Regions from separate parts of the Pseudorhodoferax sp. LjRoot39 genome, predicted to be linked through region 2. Evidence: riboswitches for the same ligand, from Rfam matches in the RefSeq annotation. Region 2 holds a riboswitch; each other region holds the start of a gene.
What was found. A riboswitch is a leader RNA that binds a small molecule or an ion and turns the genes downstream of it on or off. The one in region 2 is predicted to bind cobalamin.
Positions count from the first base shown of each region.

Region 1: it holds a riboswitch for cobalamin, as region 2 does, so the genes downstream of both, ACSQ4M_RS25610 (TonB-dependent receptor) here and ACSQ4M_RS23995 (precorrin-3B synthase) in region 2, are expected to answer to the same signal.
Region 3: it holds a riboswitch for cobalamin, as region 2 does, so the genes downstream of both, ACSQ4M_RS25920 (TonB-dependent receptor domain-containing protein) here and ACSQ4M_RS23995 (precorrin-3B synthase) in region 2, are expected to answer to the same signal.
Region 4: it holds a riboswitch for cobalamin, as region 2 does, so the genes downstream of both, ACSQ4M_RS25565 (energy-coupling factor ABC transporter permease) here and ACSQ4M_RS23995 (precorrin-3B synthase) in region 2, are expected to answer to the same signal.

Region 1 covers NZ_CAXUQL020000001.1:5,503,333-5,506,998, reverse strand. The annotation lists gene ACSQ4M_RS25625 (isopenicillin N synthase family dioxygenase) at 1-17, opposite strand, end outside; gene ACSQ4M_RS25620 (nucleoside deaminase) at 14-490, opposite strand; gene ACSQ4M_RS25615 (ABC transporter substrate-binding protein) at 493-1,503, opposite strand; cobalamin riboswitch at 1,675-1,891, shown strand; gene ACSQ4M_RS25610 (TonB-dependent receptor) at 2,020-3,666, shown strand, end outside.
Region 2 covers NZ_CAXUQL020000001.1:5,158,326-5,161,991, forward strand. The annotation lists gene ACSQ4M_RS23985 (chloride channel protein) at 1-985, opposite strand, end outside; gene ACSQ4M_RS23990 (hypothetical protein) at 1,252-1,494, shown strand; cobalamin riboswitch at 1,510-1,748, shown strand; gene ACSQ4M_RS23995 (precorrin-3B synthase) at 1,865-3,067, shown strand; gene ACSQ4M_RS24000 (precorrin-8X methylmutase) at 3,039-3,666, shown strand, end outside.
Region 3 covers NZ_CAXUQL020000001.1:5,578,554-5,582,219, reverse strand. The annotation lists gene ACSQ4M_RS25945 (SAM-dependent methyltransferase) at 1-155, opposite strand, end outside; gene ACSQ4M_RS25940 (sulfite exporter TauE/SafE family protein) at 152-961, opposite strand; RNA gene ssrS (6S RNA) at 990-1,169, opposite strand; gene ACSQ4M_RS25930 (cell division protein ZapA) at 1,234-1,548, opposite strand; gene ACSQ4M_RS25925 (cell division protein ZapB) at 1,545-1,805, opposite strand; cobalamin riboswitch at 1,845-2,079, shown strand; gene ACSQ4M_RS25920 (TonB-dependent receptor domain-containing protein) at 2,148-3,666, shown strand, end outside.
Region 4 covers NZ_CAXUQL020000001.1:5,488,747-5,492,412, forward strand. The annotation lists gene ACSQ4M_RS25555 (DUF2946 family protein) at 98-457, opposite strand; gene ACSQ4M_RS25560 (pseudouridine synthase) at 588-1,163, opposite strand; cobalamin riboswitch at 1,241-1,518, shown strand; gene ACSQ4M_RS25565 (energy-coupling factor ABC transporter permease) at 1,640-2,329, shown strand; gene ACSQ4M_RS25570 (vWA domain-containing protein) at 2,385-2,993, opposite strand; gene ACSQ4M_RS25575 (ATP-binding protein) at 3,035-3,666, opposite strand, start outside.

The DNA of each region.
Region 1 (3,666 bases), 350 kb from region 2:
TGCAGTTCGTAGCTCATTTGATTCCCCAGAAAGCTTGGTGCGGCGCCGCCGCTTCGTCGAGAAGCGCGGGGCCGATCACGGTGAACGGCTCCGCGCTGTGGGCAAACACCTCGCGGCACGACATCTGCAGGTCTGCGGCCGCGGCGTCCGTGGCGCGAAAGCGCCGCAGGCTGACCGCGTCGATGCCGAACACCACGCGGCGGATGCCGCTCCAGAAGATCGCGCCCGCGCACATCACACAGGGCTCGCCCGACGCGTACATGGTCGCGCCGGCCATGGCCTCGCGTTGGAGTTGGCGCAGCGCGTTGACCTCGGCATGGGCCGTGCAGTCGCCGGTGGCGGCGTTGTCGTTGTGGGCCTCGGCCAGCAGCCGGCCATCGGCGCCCACGACCACCGCGCCGAACGGGCGGTTGCCGCGCGCGCTGCCGATGGCCGACAGGGCGATGGCCTGGCGCAGGTAGCGGCCATCGGCCTCGTTGAGGTCGTCCATGCTCAGACCTTGACAGCCCGCTCGGCTGCCGACGGCAGGAAGCCCGCGTTGAACACCTGGGCCGCCACCGGCGCCGTCTTGAGCCCGAAGGTCTGCGTGATCTCCTCGGTCTGGCGCGCCAGCAGCTCGGGCCGCACCGCGCCCAGGCCATGGGCGCGCGTGTCGGCCGTGACCATGTACTGGGCCGTCAGCGCAAAGCGCTGGGCCTCCAGCTTCTCGTCGACCATGGGTTCGCGCTGCTTGACGAAGGCCATGGCGGCCAGCGGATCGGCCAGCGCATCCTGCACGCCGCGGTTGGTGGCGCGCAGGAAGGCGCGCACCACCTCGGGCTTCTCGCTGGCAAGCTTGTTCGAACTCAGGATGGCGTTGCCGTAGAGGCTGGCGCCGATGTCGGCGTAGGAGAGCACGGCCAGCTGCGCCGGGTCCACGCGCTGGAACAGCGACAGCGCCGAATCGTGGAAGTAGGTCGCGCCGTCCACGTCGCCACGCACGATCACGTTGTCGCGCTGCGAGAAGTCGGTCGTGACCCACTCGAAGGCGTCGGCCTTCATGCCGGCATGCCGGGCCGCGATCGGCCAGGCGCGCCGCGTGGACTCCACGGCTGCCGCCGCGATGCGCTTGCCGGCCAGGCTTTTGAAGTCGCTCACGCCGCGGTCCTTGCGCGCGATGATCACGAAGGGCGCGCGGTTGTAGTACTGGTAGACGGCCTGCACCAGCGGCCCCTGCGCGGCCTGGAACTCCATCAGCGCGGAGATGTCGCCGAAGCCCATGTCGTAGGCGCCGCTGGCCACGCGCGTGATCGCGGCGACCGAGCCGCTGCCCACGTCGAAGCTGGGCGCCAGGCCCTCCTGCGCGTAATAGCCCTTGGCCAGCGCGACGAAGAAGGGCGCCACCTGGCCCGAGATGCGGAAGTCCAGCGTGAACTTGAGCGGCTGCGGCTTGCCGCCCTGCGCGAAGCTGAACGCGGGCAGGGCGGCGGCGGTGGCCAGGGTGAGCAGTTGGCGGCGTTGCATCGTGGGGGCTCCTAGGGATGGCTGTTGCAGGCAGTCTAGGAAGCGGTGCGCCATGGCAACAGCCACGCCCAGGCCATGTCGGGCATAACAAGGCTGTTATGGCGACAGGGCTGCGCGCGCCGCTGGACGATAATCCGCGCGGGCCGCGGCGCCCCTCCGCACAGGAGGGCGCCGCGCCCCGGTTGCAAGGTGCCGCCGGCCGCAGGGCCGGTGGTCAAACGGGAAGCAGGTGAAAAGCCTGCGCTGCCCCCGCAACGGTCAGCGGATCGAAGCCCCCCATGCCGGCATGTGCCGGCAGCCACTGCGCCCTCGGGCGTGGGAAGGCGGGAGGCCTGGCGCCATGCGCCGCTCCGCGAGCCCGGATACCGGCCTTGGCAATCGACTCGGACACCGCGGGCGTGCGTTGGTCCGACGCTGGCCTGCGCCCCGGTGGCGTGGCCCGGGTCGTGCTGGCTGCGTGCGCGGTGTGTTCATGGATCGGCCCTGCGGGAGAGCGGGGCCAGAACGTCACGACGCATGCGCCACCCCATCCCACGTCCGCGCACGGCTGCCCGCCGTGGATTCCTGTCTTCCTCCTCCTGGCTCGCCACCGCGCTGGCCCTGTGCGGCCCCGCCCAGGCCCAGACCGAGGCACCGGCATCCGGTGCCTTGAACGAGGTCTTCGTCACGGCCACGGCCCGGCCCGAGGACCGCAGCCGCATCGCAGCCACCACGCAGACCATTGACCAGGACACCATCGCGCGTTCCAGCGCGCGTTCGGTCACCGACCTGCTGGCCGAGAACGCCGTGGGCTTCCTGAGCGAATGGACCGCGGCCCAGACCTCGATGAACATCCGCGGCGCCGCCACCGACGGCCAGGGCCGCGACTTCCGCAGCCAGGTGCTGGTGCTCGTGAACGGCCGCCGCGCCGGCACGGCCAACCTGTCCAAGCTGAGCCCGTCCGACGTGGAGCGCATCGAGATCGTGCGCGGCCCGGGCTCCGTGGTCTACGGCAGCCAGAACATGGGCGGCGTGGTCAACATCATCATGAAGACCGGCGCGACCCAGCCGGGCTCCAGCGTAGACCTCACGGCCGGCTCCTGGGGCTTGTGGCGCGCCCACGCGCAGACGGCAGGCGCCAGCAACAAGTTCGACTGGTACATCGGCTTCAGTGGCGGCGCGCGCGACGACTACGACTCCGGCAAGGGCGGCACCACCATGGCCAACACCGGCTGGGAGCGCCGCGGCGCCAGCGGCGCGCTGGGCTGGCAACTGGCCGACCACCACCGCGTGCAGCTGCAGCTGCGCACCGACGGCATCTACAACGCGGGCTTCCGCGGATCGGGTGCCAACGTCCACAGCCGCGACAACCGCGACAACCGCTCGCTGGACCTCACCTACGAAGGCGCCACGGCCGACCAGCGCGTGCGCTGGATGGCCCAGGCCTACGACCTCAGCGACGTGGACGAATTCAACTGGGCCTCGCCCGTGGTCCGCTCGGGCACGGCCGCCGTGCCCGGCACCTCGCGCGACTACAACAAGCGCACGCTGGATGTGAGCGGCCTGCGCCTGCAGCCGCGCTTCAAGCTCGGCCAGGGCAACGACCTGCTGCTGGGCCTGGACTGGGAGAAGAGCCGGCTGCGCTCCAACCGCGAGCGCGTGGCCCTGCCCGGCGGCCCCAGCGGCCAGGTCGCGCCCTACGACAACAACCAGACCGAAGAGGTGCACGCGCTGTACTTCGAGGACGCGCAAACCCTGCTGGACGACCGGCTCACCCTGCGCGCCGGGCTGCGCAAGACCTGGGGCCAGACGCGTTTCGACGCCACGCCCAACCTGCCGCTGGCCGTGAGCACCACGCGCAAGTACGACACCCACACCTGGTCCATGGGTGCGACCTGGAAGGCCTCCGAGTTGCTGAACCTGCGTGCTGGCGCCTCCACGGGCTTCCGTGCGCCCACGGCCACGGAGCTGGCGTCGGACTTCACGGCCGTGGGCGGCGGCCGCATCTTCGGCAACGCCAACCTCAAGCCCGAGACCAGCCGGCAGATCGAGGTTGGCGCGACGCTGCAGGCGGCCGGCTGGCGGCTGGACACGGCGCTGTTCCAGAACACCATCTCCGACCGCATCACCACGGTCTCGCGCGGGCCCACGACCAACACCTCGGACTACGCCAATAACGCCGCC
Region 2 (3,666 bases):
TGGCGATGAACTTGAGCAGCGTGTACAGCGGCGACAGCTCGTCGTGGCCGGCCAGCATCTGCTTGACGGCGTCCGAACCCGCACCGAAGGTGGCACCGCCGGTGGCCAGGCCGATGGCGGCCACCAGCAGCCCGCCGGCGGCCGCGAAGCGCACCGGCCAGCGTGCGCGCCACCGGTTCAGGCGCTGCGGCGATCCGGTCAGCGAGGCGATCATCAGACGCGCGAACAGGCCGCCCGCCACGCCGCTGGCCAGCGCCACCAGCAGGCCGGGCCCGAACAGGTCCCAGCCCAGCGCCGGCACGCGGATGATGCCGAAGTAGCTGGTGTTGCCGAAGGCCGAGACGCCGACCAGGCCGGCCAGCACGATGCCCGTGATGATGAGGCCGCTGGCACGCGCCTCGAGCCGGCCCGAGAGCTCCTCGATGGCGAACACCACGCCCGCCAGCGGCGCATTGAAGGCCGCCGCGATGCCGGCGGCGCCGCCGGCGATCAGCAGTGCCCGCGTGTCGATCTGGCTGCCGGGCGACAACCAGCGCCGCGCGTGCTGCATGACGCCGGCGGCCACCTGCACCGAGGGGCCTTCGCGCCCGATCGACAGGCCCGCCGCGAAGCCTGCGACGCCCAGCCCGATCTTGGCCAGGGTCAGGCGCAGCGAGGCGAACAGGCCGCGCTGCCCGGGCAGCACGGCGGGGTCGAGCGCGGCCTTGATCTGCGGGATGCCCGAGCCGCCGGCGCCGGGAAACCAGCGCCGCGTGGCCCAGACGATGCCGGCGGTCAGCGCGGGCGTCCACAGCAGCACGGCCCAGGGCTGGGCATGGTGCAGGCGCTCGAACCAGCCGAAGGCCCATTCGGCCGCCACGGTGAAACCCACGACGAAGAGCCCGGCGGCGATTGCATAGCCCAGCACGATCGCGCGGTCGAGCCACAGGCGCCAGCTGGAGAACTCGGCGCGCAGGTTCTGGAAGAAATCGGGCTCTTGGTGCATCGGGGGGATTTTGGCAGCGGCGTCGGCGCCGGCCGGCCGACCCGCGTGGCGGGGCTACAAGCCGCAGGCCTCCATCCACGACGCCGCCCACCAGGCCGAGCGCGCGCGCCTCGGCCGTGCTGAAGATCCAGGCGCTCCGCCACCGGCAGCCCGCGGCGCAGGGTCGGCAGGCGTCCTACCTGCAGGCTGGCTTCTGCGCGACATGCGGGCACCGCGCGCCGGCGCTAGGGTGGCTGCTCCACTTTGCCCCCACAGCGCCATCCACCATGGACCTCATCGACCTCCTCCAGTGGCCCGCCATGGCCGCCTCCCTCGCCGCCGCCTGGCTCGTCGCCTCGGCCTCCGAACAGCGGCGCGCTTATGGCTTCTGGGTGTTCCTGCTCAGCAACGTGCTGTGGGTGGTCTGGGGCGTGCACACCAGTGGCTGGGCGCTGGTCGCGCTGCAGCTGGGCCTGGCGGCCATGAACATCCGCGGGCTGCGCAAGAACGACACCGATGCCCCAGGCTGAGCGGCCGGGCTGCTACCATCCGCCGCTGCAACAGGTGCCCGGCGACACAAGCGCGTCGGGTTAAACGGGAAGCCGGTGTGCGCGCCTTCGGGCCCGCACGATGCCGGCGCTGCCCCCGCAACGGTGTGCGAGAAGCAAGCGGCAAACACAACCACTGGGTCGGTGCACCTGGGAAGGTTGCCGCCAGCGTCGAGCGTCGCGACAGACGCCCGGAACTCGCAAGCCCGGAGACCGGCCTGTTGTTCCGAGCTGGCGTTGCGGTGGGCGATGCAGGTCCCATGGCTGCGCACGACCTGAAGCCATCCGACCGCATCCCCTCTTGCCACGCACGGCAGCCCCGGGCCCCGGCCCGTACCGTTCAAGAGGACAGATGCGCAAGCCTTCGGCCACGCCGGCACCGGCACCTGCCGCTCCCCCACCCACCGTCCATGGCTGGTGCCCCGGCGCGCTGCGGCCCATGGCCTCGGGCGATGGCTGGATCGTGCGCGTGCGGCCGCATGCGGGGCGGCTCACGCGCGCGCAGGCCGCCGGCATCGCGCAGCTCGCCGCGGCGCACGCCCGGGGCCCGCTCGAACTCACGCGCCGCGCCAACCTGCAGCTGCGCGGCGTGGCGCAGGCCAGCCACCCGGAGCTGCTCGCAGGCTTGCAGGCACTGGACCTGGTCGACGCCGATGCCGCAGCGGAGCAGCGCCGCAACATCGTCGTCACGCCCTTCTGGGCGCCGGGCGACGCCACGCTGGCGCTTGCCGAGGCGCTCGCCCGGGCCCTGGCGGCGCCCGGCGCACCGGCGCTGCCGGCCAAGTTCGGCTTCGCGGTGGACTGCGGCACCACGCCCGCGCTGCGCGCCACGCCCGCCCACGTCCGCATCGAGCGCGACGGCCAGGGCCTCGTCGTGCGCGCCGACCGTGTGCCGCTGCTGGCCCGCGCCACGCCGCACGACGCCGTGCCCCTTGCCATGGCACTTGCGCACTGGCTCGCCCGCGGCGCCGCTGCCGCGCCGCCGCCCGGCTTCCAACCCGCCCCTTTGCCGCAACGCACCGGCACCAGGCCGCAACCGGGGCCGGCGCCGGGCGGCTGGCTGGTGGCCGCCGCGTTCGGACAGCTGCAGGCCGACAGCCTGGCCCACCTGGCGGAACAGGGCGACCTGCGCCTCACGCCCTGGCGCATGCTGCTGGTCGAAGGCGCGCGCAGCGCGTCGGCGCTGCCCGGGCTGCTGACCGATCCGGCCGACCCGCTGCTGCGCGTCGTGGCCTGCAGCGGCACCGAGGGCTGCCGCCAGGCGGCGGGCCCGACACGCCCGCTGGCCCGCGCACTGGCCCGCCTCGTGCCCGCGCATGGCCTGCTGCATGTCTCCGGTTGCAGCAAGGGCTGCGCGCATGCCGAGCCCACGGTGACGCTGGTCGCCACGCCCGCGGGCTACGACCTGGTCCGCCATGGCAAGGCCTCGGCGCCACCGGACCGGCGCGCCCTGCGCGCCGACGCACTCGCTTCCCATCTCGCCCATGCATGGGGCACCACCACGACAACACAAGACGCCCCGCCCCATGAGGCCACCGACACCCCACCGCTTTGAGGCCGACGGCGCCGCCATCTACCGCGCCTCGTTCGCCATCATCCGCGCCGAAGCCGCGCTCGCGCGCTTCTCGCCCGCCGAGGAGATGGTGGCCGTGCGCATGGTCCATGCCGCCGGCATGGTCGAGCTCGCGCCCCACATCCGCTTTTCCGCCGGCGCGGCCGAGGCCGCGCGTGCCGCGCTCGAAGCCGGCGCGCCCATCCTGTGCGATGCGCGCATGGTCAGCGAAGGCATCACGCGCACGCGGCTGCCGGCCGGCAACCGCATCGTCTGCACGCTGCACGACCCCGAGGTGCCGGCCATCGCGGCCCGGCTCGGGACGACGCGCAGCGCTGCCGCGGTGGAGCTGTGGCGCCCGCTGCTGGCCGGTGCCGTGGTGGCCATCGGCAACGCGCCGACCGCCCTGTTCCACCTGCTCAACCTGCTGCAGGACCCGCGCTGTCCACGGCCGGCGGCCATCGTGGGTTGCCCGGTCGGCTTCGTCGGCGCGGCCGAATCCAAGGCCGCGCTCATGGACACGCTGCCCGTGCCCGCCATCGTCGTGGACGGGCGCCTGGGCGGCTCGGCCATCACGGTGGCCGCCATCAACGCGCTGGCCA
Region 3 (3,666 bases), 420 kb from region 2:
TGCGGTCCGACCTGCGCGATGCGCAGCATCTCCAGCGTGACGTTGTCGGGTGAGGTGACGAAGGGAACTTCTTCGAGTGCCTGGGCGGGCGCGCCGAACAGGGCGGCGGCGGCCAGGCCGATGGCGGCGATGCGTGAGCGGAGCAGTGCGTTCAAGCGGTCAGACCTTTGTAGAGCATGTAGGCGGCCAGCAGATACAGCATGCCGGCGAACACGCGCTTGAGCATGGCCACGGGCAGCGCATGCGCGGCGCGCGCGCCGTAGGGCGCGGTGAAGAAGCTCGCCAGCGCGATCACGGCCAGCGCGGGCAGCCAGACATAGCCCAGCGCGCCGGGCGGCAGCTCGGCCACACCCTGGCCGGCCACCAGGTAGCCCGCCACGTTGGCCACGGCGATCGGAAAGCCCAACGCCGCGCTGGTGGCCACCGCGTTGTGGATGGCGACGTTGCACCAGGCCATGAAGGGCACGCTGACAAAGCCGCCGCCTGCGCCCACCAGGCCCGACAGGAAGCCGATGGCACCGCCGGCGGCGAGCCGGCCCGGCGTGCCGGGCAGCTGGCGTGTGGGCTTGGGCTTCTTGTCCAGGAACATCTGCGTGGCCGAGAAGCCCACGAACAGGCCGAAGAAAATCGCCAGGTAAGCGCCCTTGAGCAACGCGAACACCCCGAGGCTGGCCACCAGGCTGCCCAGCACGATGCCGGGTGCGAGCGTCTTGACGATGTCCCAGCGCACCGCGCCGCGCTTGTGGTGCGCGCGCACGCTGGCAATCGCGGTGAACATGATGGTGGCCATCGAGGTGGCGATCGCCATCTTCACGGCCAGGTCGGCTCCCACGCCCTGCCTGGACAGCAGGAAGGTCAGGAACGGCACCATCAGCATGCCGCCGCCGATGCCCAGCAGACCCGCCAGAAAGCCACTGCCCACGCCCAGCAGCACGAGCTCGATCACCAGCACCAGCGACATGGAAAGGGGGGCGGGGAGGGAGAGGAAAAAGGTGTCTGCAAGTGCCACCGAGCCGCAGCCTGAACCGGCGGTTCAGGTGGGCGAGGTCAGCCCGGAGTTGGGATCATCTGACGCGAGACGTTCACGCTCCCCAGGAAATGTTCCAAGCCCGTGCTCATATGAGCATTGGTTCAAGGACATAAAAGCCCGGTGCGCACCGCAGACGCTTTCATTCTAGGACGAATGTGCGGACTCGGTTGCGCAAAGAACGTACAGAGTGCGGTGTTGAGGCTTTACAGGAGCCTGCCGTCGTCACCCAGCGCCGCGTCGAGCTGCGCGAGGATGGCGGCCAGCTGCGCATCGGCGGGCACAGACGCGGCGGTCGCGACACCGGCCGTGTTCGCGGGAGGCGGCTCGGTCTGGTCGAACGCGAGGTTCAGCGCGGCCAGCACCGCGATGCGGTCGCGCGCGCGGATCTTGCCGGCGTCGCGGATCGCGCACATGGCGCTGTCCACGCGGTGCACGGCCTCGAGCATGCGCTGCTCACCGCCGTCCGGGCAGCCCAGCAGGTAGGTCTGGCCGAGGATCTTGGCTTCGATCTGCTTCATGGCAGGTCTCCCACGTCCTGGCCGTCCTTGCGGTAGGCCGGAGCCGGTGCGACCGTGACCGATTCGGGCAGACGTTCGAGCAGGGCGTCGATGCGGGCGCGGGCCGCGCCCAGGCGCGACTTGAGCGAATCGCGTTCGTGCGTGAGCAGCGCGACCTGCTCGGTCAGCAGCGCATTGGTGCGCTGCAGTTCACGGTGGCGGACCAGCAGCCGCTCCGTGCGTTCGGCGATCTGCTGGATTTGCGTGGCTTGGTCCATGGCGGGGCGCATTGTAGGAGGCACGCGGCTTGGCCGGCCCGTAGAATCCGCGCCGTTGGTGCTCGCGGCGTGGTTCACGCGCCGCGGTTCAACGGGAAGCAGGAGGGTGCCGCCCCACACGCGCCATCTAACCTGCGCTGCCCCCGCAACGGTAAGCGGCCGAAGCCCTCCACGGGCTTCTCCTCCATCACGACGCCACTGCGAGCCCTGCTCGTGGGAAGGCATTGGAGTGTGCGCCGCCAGCCCGGATACCGGCCAACGAGGTGGCTGCGCGCTGCGCAGCCTGTGTGCCCATCGCCGGCGGGGAAGCTGGCGCGGGTGGTTTATTCGGGTTCTGCTTCCATGAAGTTCTCTTCGTCCCACGTGCGCCTGGCTGCGCTCCCCCTGGCCCTGTCCGCCTGCTGGCCGCTCGTTGCCACGGCGCAAAGCCAGCCTGCGTTGCAGGACACCGTGGTCACCGCCACGCGCAGCGCCCGGCCACTGGCCGACCTCGTGGCCGATGTGTCCATCATCGACCGCACAGCCATCGAGCGCAGCGGCGCCATCGGCGTGGCCGACCTGCTGGCGCGCCTGCCCGGCGTGCAGTTCGCGCGCAGCGGCGGCCCGGGGGGCACCACCAGCGTGTTCGTGCGCGGCGCCGAATCGCGCTACACGCTGGTCTACCTGGACGGCGTGCGGCTGGACTCGCAGTCCACCGGCGGTGTGCAATGGGAGCAGATTCCGCTGTCGCAGCTCGACCGCATCGAGGTTCTGCGCGGCCCGGCCGCCGCGGTCTACGGCTCGGACGCAGTCGGCGGCGTGGTGCAGCTGTTCACGAAGAAGGGCGAGGCCGGCAAGCCCGCGCCCTTCATCGGCGTGGGGGGCGGCAGCCACGGCAGCTGGCGCGCCGAGGGCGGCATCAGCGGCCGTGCCGGCACCGACAGCGCGATCGACTACGCCCTGGGCGTGAGCAAGGAGCGCAGCAGCGGCTTCGACGCCATGCCGGCGCGGCTGCGCGGCGCCTTCGACAGCGCAACGAACCCGGACAAGGACGGCTACGAGCGCCTGTCCGGCAACGCGCGCCTGGGCCTGCAGATCAACAAGGCGCACCGGATCGACGCCACGCTGCTGGCCAGCCAGCTGGAATCGCAGTACGACGATTCCTTCTCCTACAACCCGGCCAGTCCGCAGGACGACCGCACCCACAACCGGCTGCGCACCGCAGGCGTGACCCTGTCCAGCCAGTGGACCGAGGCCTACAGCACGCGGCTGCAGCTCACCGATTCGCACGCGCGCTACGCCACCACGCCGTCCTTCTACCGCACCGAGACCGACCTGCGCGGCTACCTGTGGCAAAACGAATACCGCCTTGGCGTGCACACGTGGTCGGCCACGCTGGAGCGCCGCGAGGACAGCCTGCGCAACGACCCGATCGACCGTGACCGCAGCCAGAACGCACTGGCGCTGGGCTACGGCCTGAACACCGGCCCGCATGCGCTGCAGCTGCACCTGCGCCGCGACGACGACAGCGAGTTCGGAGGCAAGACCACCGGCAGCGCGGCCTACGGCTACGCCATCACGCGCGCGCTGCGTGCGACCGTGTCGGCCGGCACCTCGTTCCGGGTGCCCACGCTGTACCAGCGTTTCAGCGAATACGGCTCGGCCAGCCTGCAGCCCGAAGAAGGCCGCAACATCGAAGCCGGCCTGCGCTGGACCGAAGGCGCCAGCAGCGCCAGCGTGACGGTCTACCGCAACCGCGTGCGCCACATGATCGACTACATCGACGGCGCCGGTGCCTGCGCCTCGTCCTGGGGCTGCTACCAGAACGTGAACCGGGCGCAGTACCAGGGCATCACGCTGGCGGGCCAGCACCAGATCGCCA
Region 4 (3,666 bases), 330 kb from region 2:
AGCAGGGACTGGTCGCGCAGGCCGTTCGCCAACGCGGCGGCACTGCACAGGAGCGCGATCGCGTGCCCTCGCGGGCCTCACGCGTCGCGGCGGGGGCTCAGACCAGGGAGGGAGGGCCGCGTGGCGGCAGCGGCGCGCCGACCAGCGCCGCGATGTGCGCGGCCACCGAAGGCTGCAGTGCATGGGCCAGCGGCTGCGGCGCGGCGCAGGGGGCCCGGTACGGCGCCGGCGGCAAGGTGGCCGCCAGGCACATCGGGCAATCCAGGGTGTGGTGCACGGCGGCACCGTCCTGCGCATCGTCGCCCAGCGCCACCAGCTTCACGCCGCCGCTGGCCGTGCAGACCAGTTCCATGGCCTGCGGCTGCACCAGAGGCGAGGCGATCGCCACGCCCATGGCCAGCACGAACCACGCCAGAACGAGGCGGGCCAGCAGCGTGGAGCGGCGCAGCAATTGCATGGGCGGCGATCATAAGGTGGCCGGCACGCTGGCGCCTCTGGCCTCCAGTGGGGCAAATTGACCCAGGCAGAGCCCGCGCGCCATCGTGAACACACGGTGACGAAAGCGCAGGACGCCCGACACGTTCTCTCTACGGCTGCATCACCGGCTGCGTCACCGGCTGCCAGGTGCCCACGGCCAGTCCCTCCAGCGTGTGCGGCCCGATGGCCGCACGCACCAGCCGCAGCGTGGGAAAGCCGGCGGCCGCCGTCATGCGGCGCACCTGGCGGTTGCGGCCCTCGGTGATCGCCAGTTCGACCCACGACGTGGGAATCGCCTTGCGCACGCGGATCGGCGGGTCGCGCTCCCACAGCACCGGGGCGGCAGGCAGCAGCCGCGCCCTGGCAGGCAGCGTCAGGCCGTCGTTGAGAGTGATGCCCTTGCGCCAGGCCGCCAGCGCTTCCTCGTCGGGCACCCCTTCGACCTGCACCCAGTAGGTTTTCTCGAGCTTGAAGCGCGGATCGGCGATGCGCGCCTGCAGCTTGCCGTCGCTGGTCAGCAGCAGCAGGCCTTCGCTGTCGGCGTCCAGCCGCCCTGCTGCATACACGCCAGGCAGGTCGATGAAGTCCTCCAGACCGCGCCAGCGCCCTTCGGACCGGAACTGGCTCAGCACGCCGTAGGGTTTGTTGAAGCGGATGAGGTGCGGTGGGGGCGGCTGCGCGGGCATGCGCGCAGTATGCCCACCAGCTCAGCCGCGGCCCGCGGTGTGCTGGCTATACTCCGCGCGCCCTCGGAACCTGTTCCGCGGGCATCCGTGCGACAGGTGTCCGCATGCCCTGCATGTGGAGTAAACGGGAACGGGGTGAAGGCGCAGCGATGCAGCCCAGGCCCCGGCTGCCCCCGCAACGGTAAGCAAGCGACAACGCCGATCGCCCCCTGGCACCAGCTGCCGGGCGGGCCGTCACTGGGTTCGCACGTGGTCTGCCAGCGCAGATGCGCGACGGGCCTGGGAAGACGCGGCGCCGGCAGAGCCTTCTCTGCCCCTTGCGAGCCCGGAGACCGGCCTGGCGCGTTCGTGCATGCCCCGCATGCACAAGCCGGCCGTCTGCGGGGTGCTGACAGCGGCGCCTGCGCATGCGCGTGCCGCGGCGGGCGTTGCTGTCACAGCAGGCGGCGCGGTTCTCTCCCCGAAAGGAAACCCGCATGCACATCGAACCCGGCGTCGTCGACGCCGCCAAGATCACCCTGAGCTACGCCACGGCCGCCGCCGCCTTCGGCCTCACCGCCTTCATGGCGCGCCAGGACGCGCGCGCCGACGCCCACCGCGGCGGCTGGGCCGCGCTGGCGGCGCGCAGCGTGCTGACCACGCTGGCCGTGTTCTGCTTCTTCGAGGTGTTCCCGCACGCGCCCGTGGGCGTGTCCGAAGTGCACCTGATCCTGGGCTCCACGCTGCTGCTGCTGTTCGGCGCGGGCGCCACCGCCATCGGCCTGGCGGCTGGCCTGCTGGCGCAGGGCCTGCTCTTCGCGCCGGCCGACCTGCCGCAGTACGGCATGAACGTGACCACGCTGCTGGTGCCGCTCTATGCCATCCACCAGCTTGCGCAGCGCATCATCCCGGCGCGCACGGCCTATGTCGACATCCAGTACCGCCAGGCGCTCGCGCTGTCGCTGGCCTACCAGGGCGGCATCGTGCTGTGGGTGGCGTTCTGGGCGCTGTACGGCCATGGTGTGGGTGCGGACACGCTGGCCGAGGTTGGCAGTTTCGGCGTGGCCTACATGGGCGTGGTGCTGCTGGAGCCACTGGTCGACCTGGGCGTGCTGTGGGGCGCCAAGATGCTGGCGGGCCGCACGCGTGGCCGATGGTTCACGGCGCGGCTGCACTCGCCCGCTTGAAGGCGCTGCTGCTCCAGGGCAGCCAGGGCGTTCCGCCGGCCACCGGGGCCGGTCTTCAGGACCAATCCTCGGCGCGCAGGCACTCTGCGCCCCAGGCCCGCGCCAGCGCCTGCGCGCGGCCCAACCGCAGGCGGCCCTGCTCGAAATCGACCACGCGCAGTTGCGCGGCCTCGGCAGGACGCGCGGGCCAGTCGCGCGAACGGCCGTCGGTCAGCAGCCAGAGCCAGCCCTCGCCGCCACCCCGGGCCAGCAGTCGTGCCGCCTGCGCGATGGCCGGGCCCAGTGGCGTGCCGCCGCCCGCGCCGATGGCGTTCACCCAGTCGTCGTTCCAGGCTGCGGCCTTGCGCGGCGGCAGGCGCAGTTCCACGCGCGTGCCGGAAAAGCACAGCAGCGCCACGCGCTCGCGCCGGCGGTAGGCCTGTTCCATGAGCGCGAGCAGCACGCCCTTGGCGCGCGCAAGCGCGCCGCCGGTGGCCATCGAGCCCGAGCAGTCGAGCACGAAGCAGTGCAGCCGCTCGCTGGAGGGCGGCTGCGGCCGGCGGCGCAGGTGCGCCAGCGCCAGCGGCGCGGCGCCGCGCGCGGCGAAGGTGGCCGGCCAGTTCCAGCCACCCGTGGCGGGGCCGCGCTGCGGCGGGTTCGCGGTTTGTGCCTTCGCGCCGGGCATGCGCCCCGCCGCCAGGCCGGGTGCGGCGTCGGCGCGAAGGCTCAGGCTTTTTTTGCGGCGGCCTCCCTGCCGGTGGGCAGCAGTTCGGGCACGGACAGGTGCACGGTGCCCACGGGCTCGGGCGGCATGGCGCCCCAGTCCGCGGCGTCTGCGCTGGGGCCCCAGGCCGCGCCGTCGCGGCCGTTCGACTGCGGCCGTTCGGCCTGGGGTGCAGGAGCCGGCGCAGCCGCAGGCGGCGGCACGCCGGGCTTGCGGCGGTGCACCAGCGCCAGTTCGGCCACGGCCTGCACATGCGCGGGCGTGACCTCGGCCTCGCCCTGCCATGCGGCCCAGGCCCGCGCCGCGCGCAGCAGCACGAGGTCGGCACGCAGGCCGTCGACCTGGGCCTGCACGCACAGCGCGCCCGCGGCCTGCAGCACGGCGTCGGACCAGGGCAACGCCTCGGGCGCCTGCACGCGCGCGCGGGCCGCGGCCAGGCGGTCGGCCAGCGCGGCCTGCTGCGCCGCATGCCGTGCGCGGAAGGCCGCGGGGTCGGCCTCGAACTGCAGCCGCGCGCGCACGATGGCCTGGCGCTGGTCCAGGTCGGCCACGTTGGCCAAGCGCACGCACAGGCCCAGGCGGTCCAGCAGCTGCGGGCGCAGCGCGCCCTCCTCCGGGTTCATGGTGCCCACGA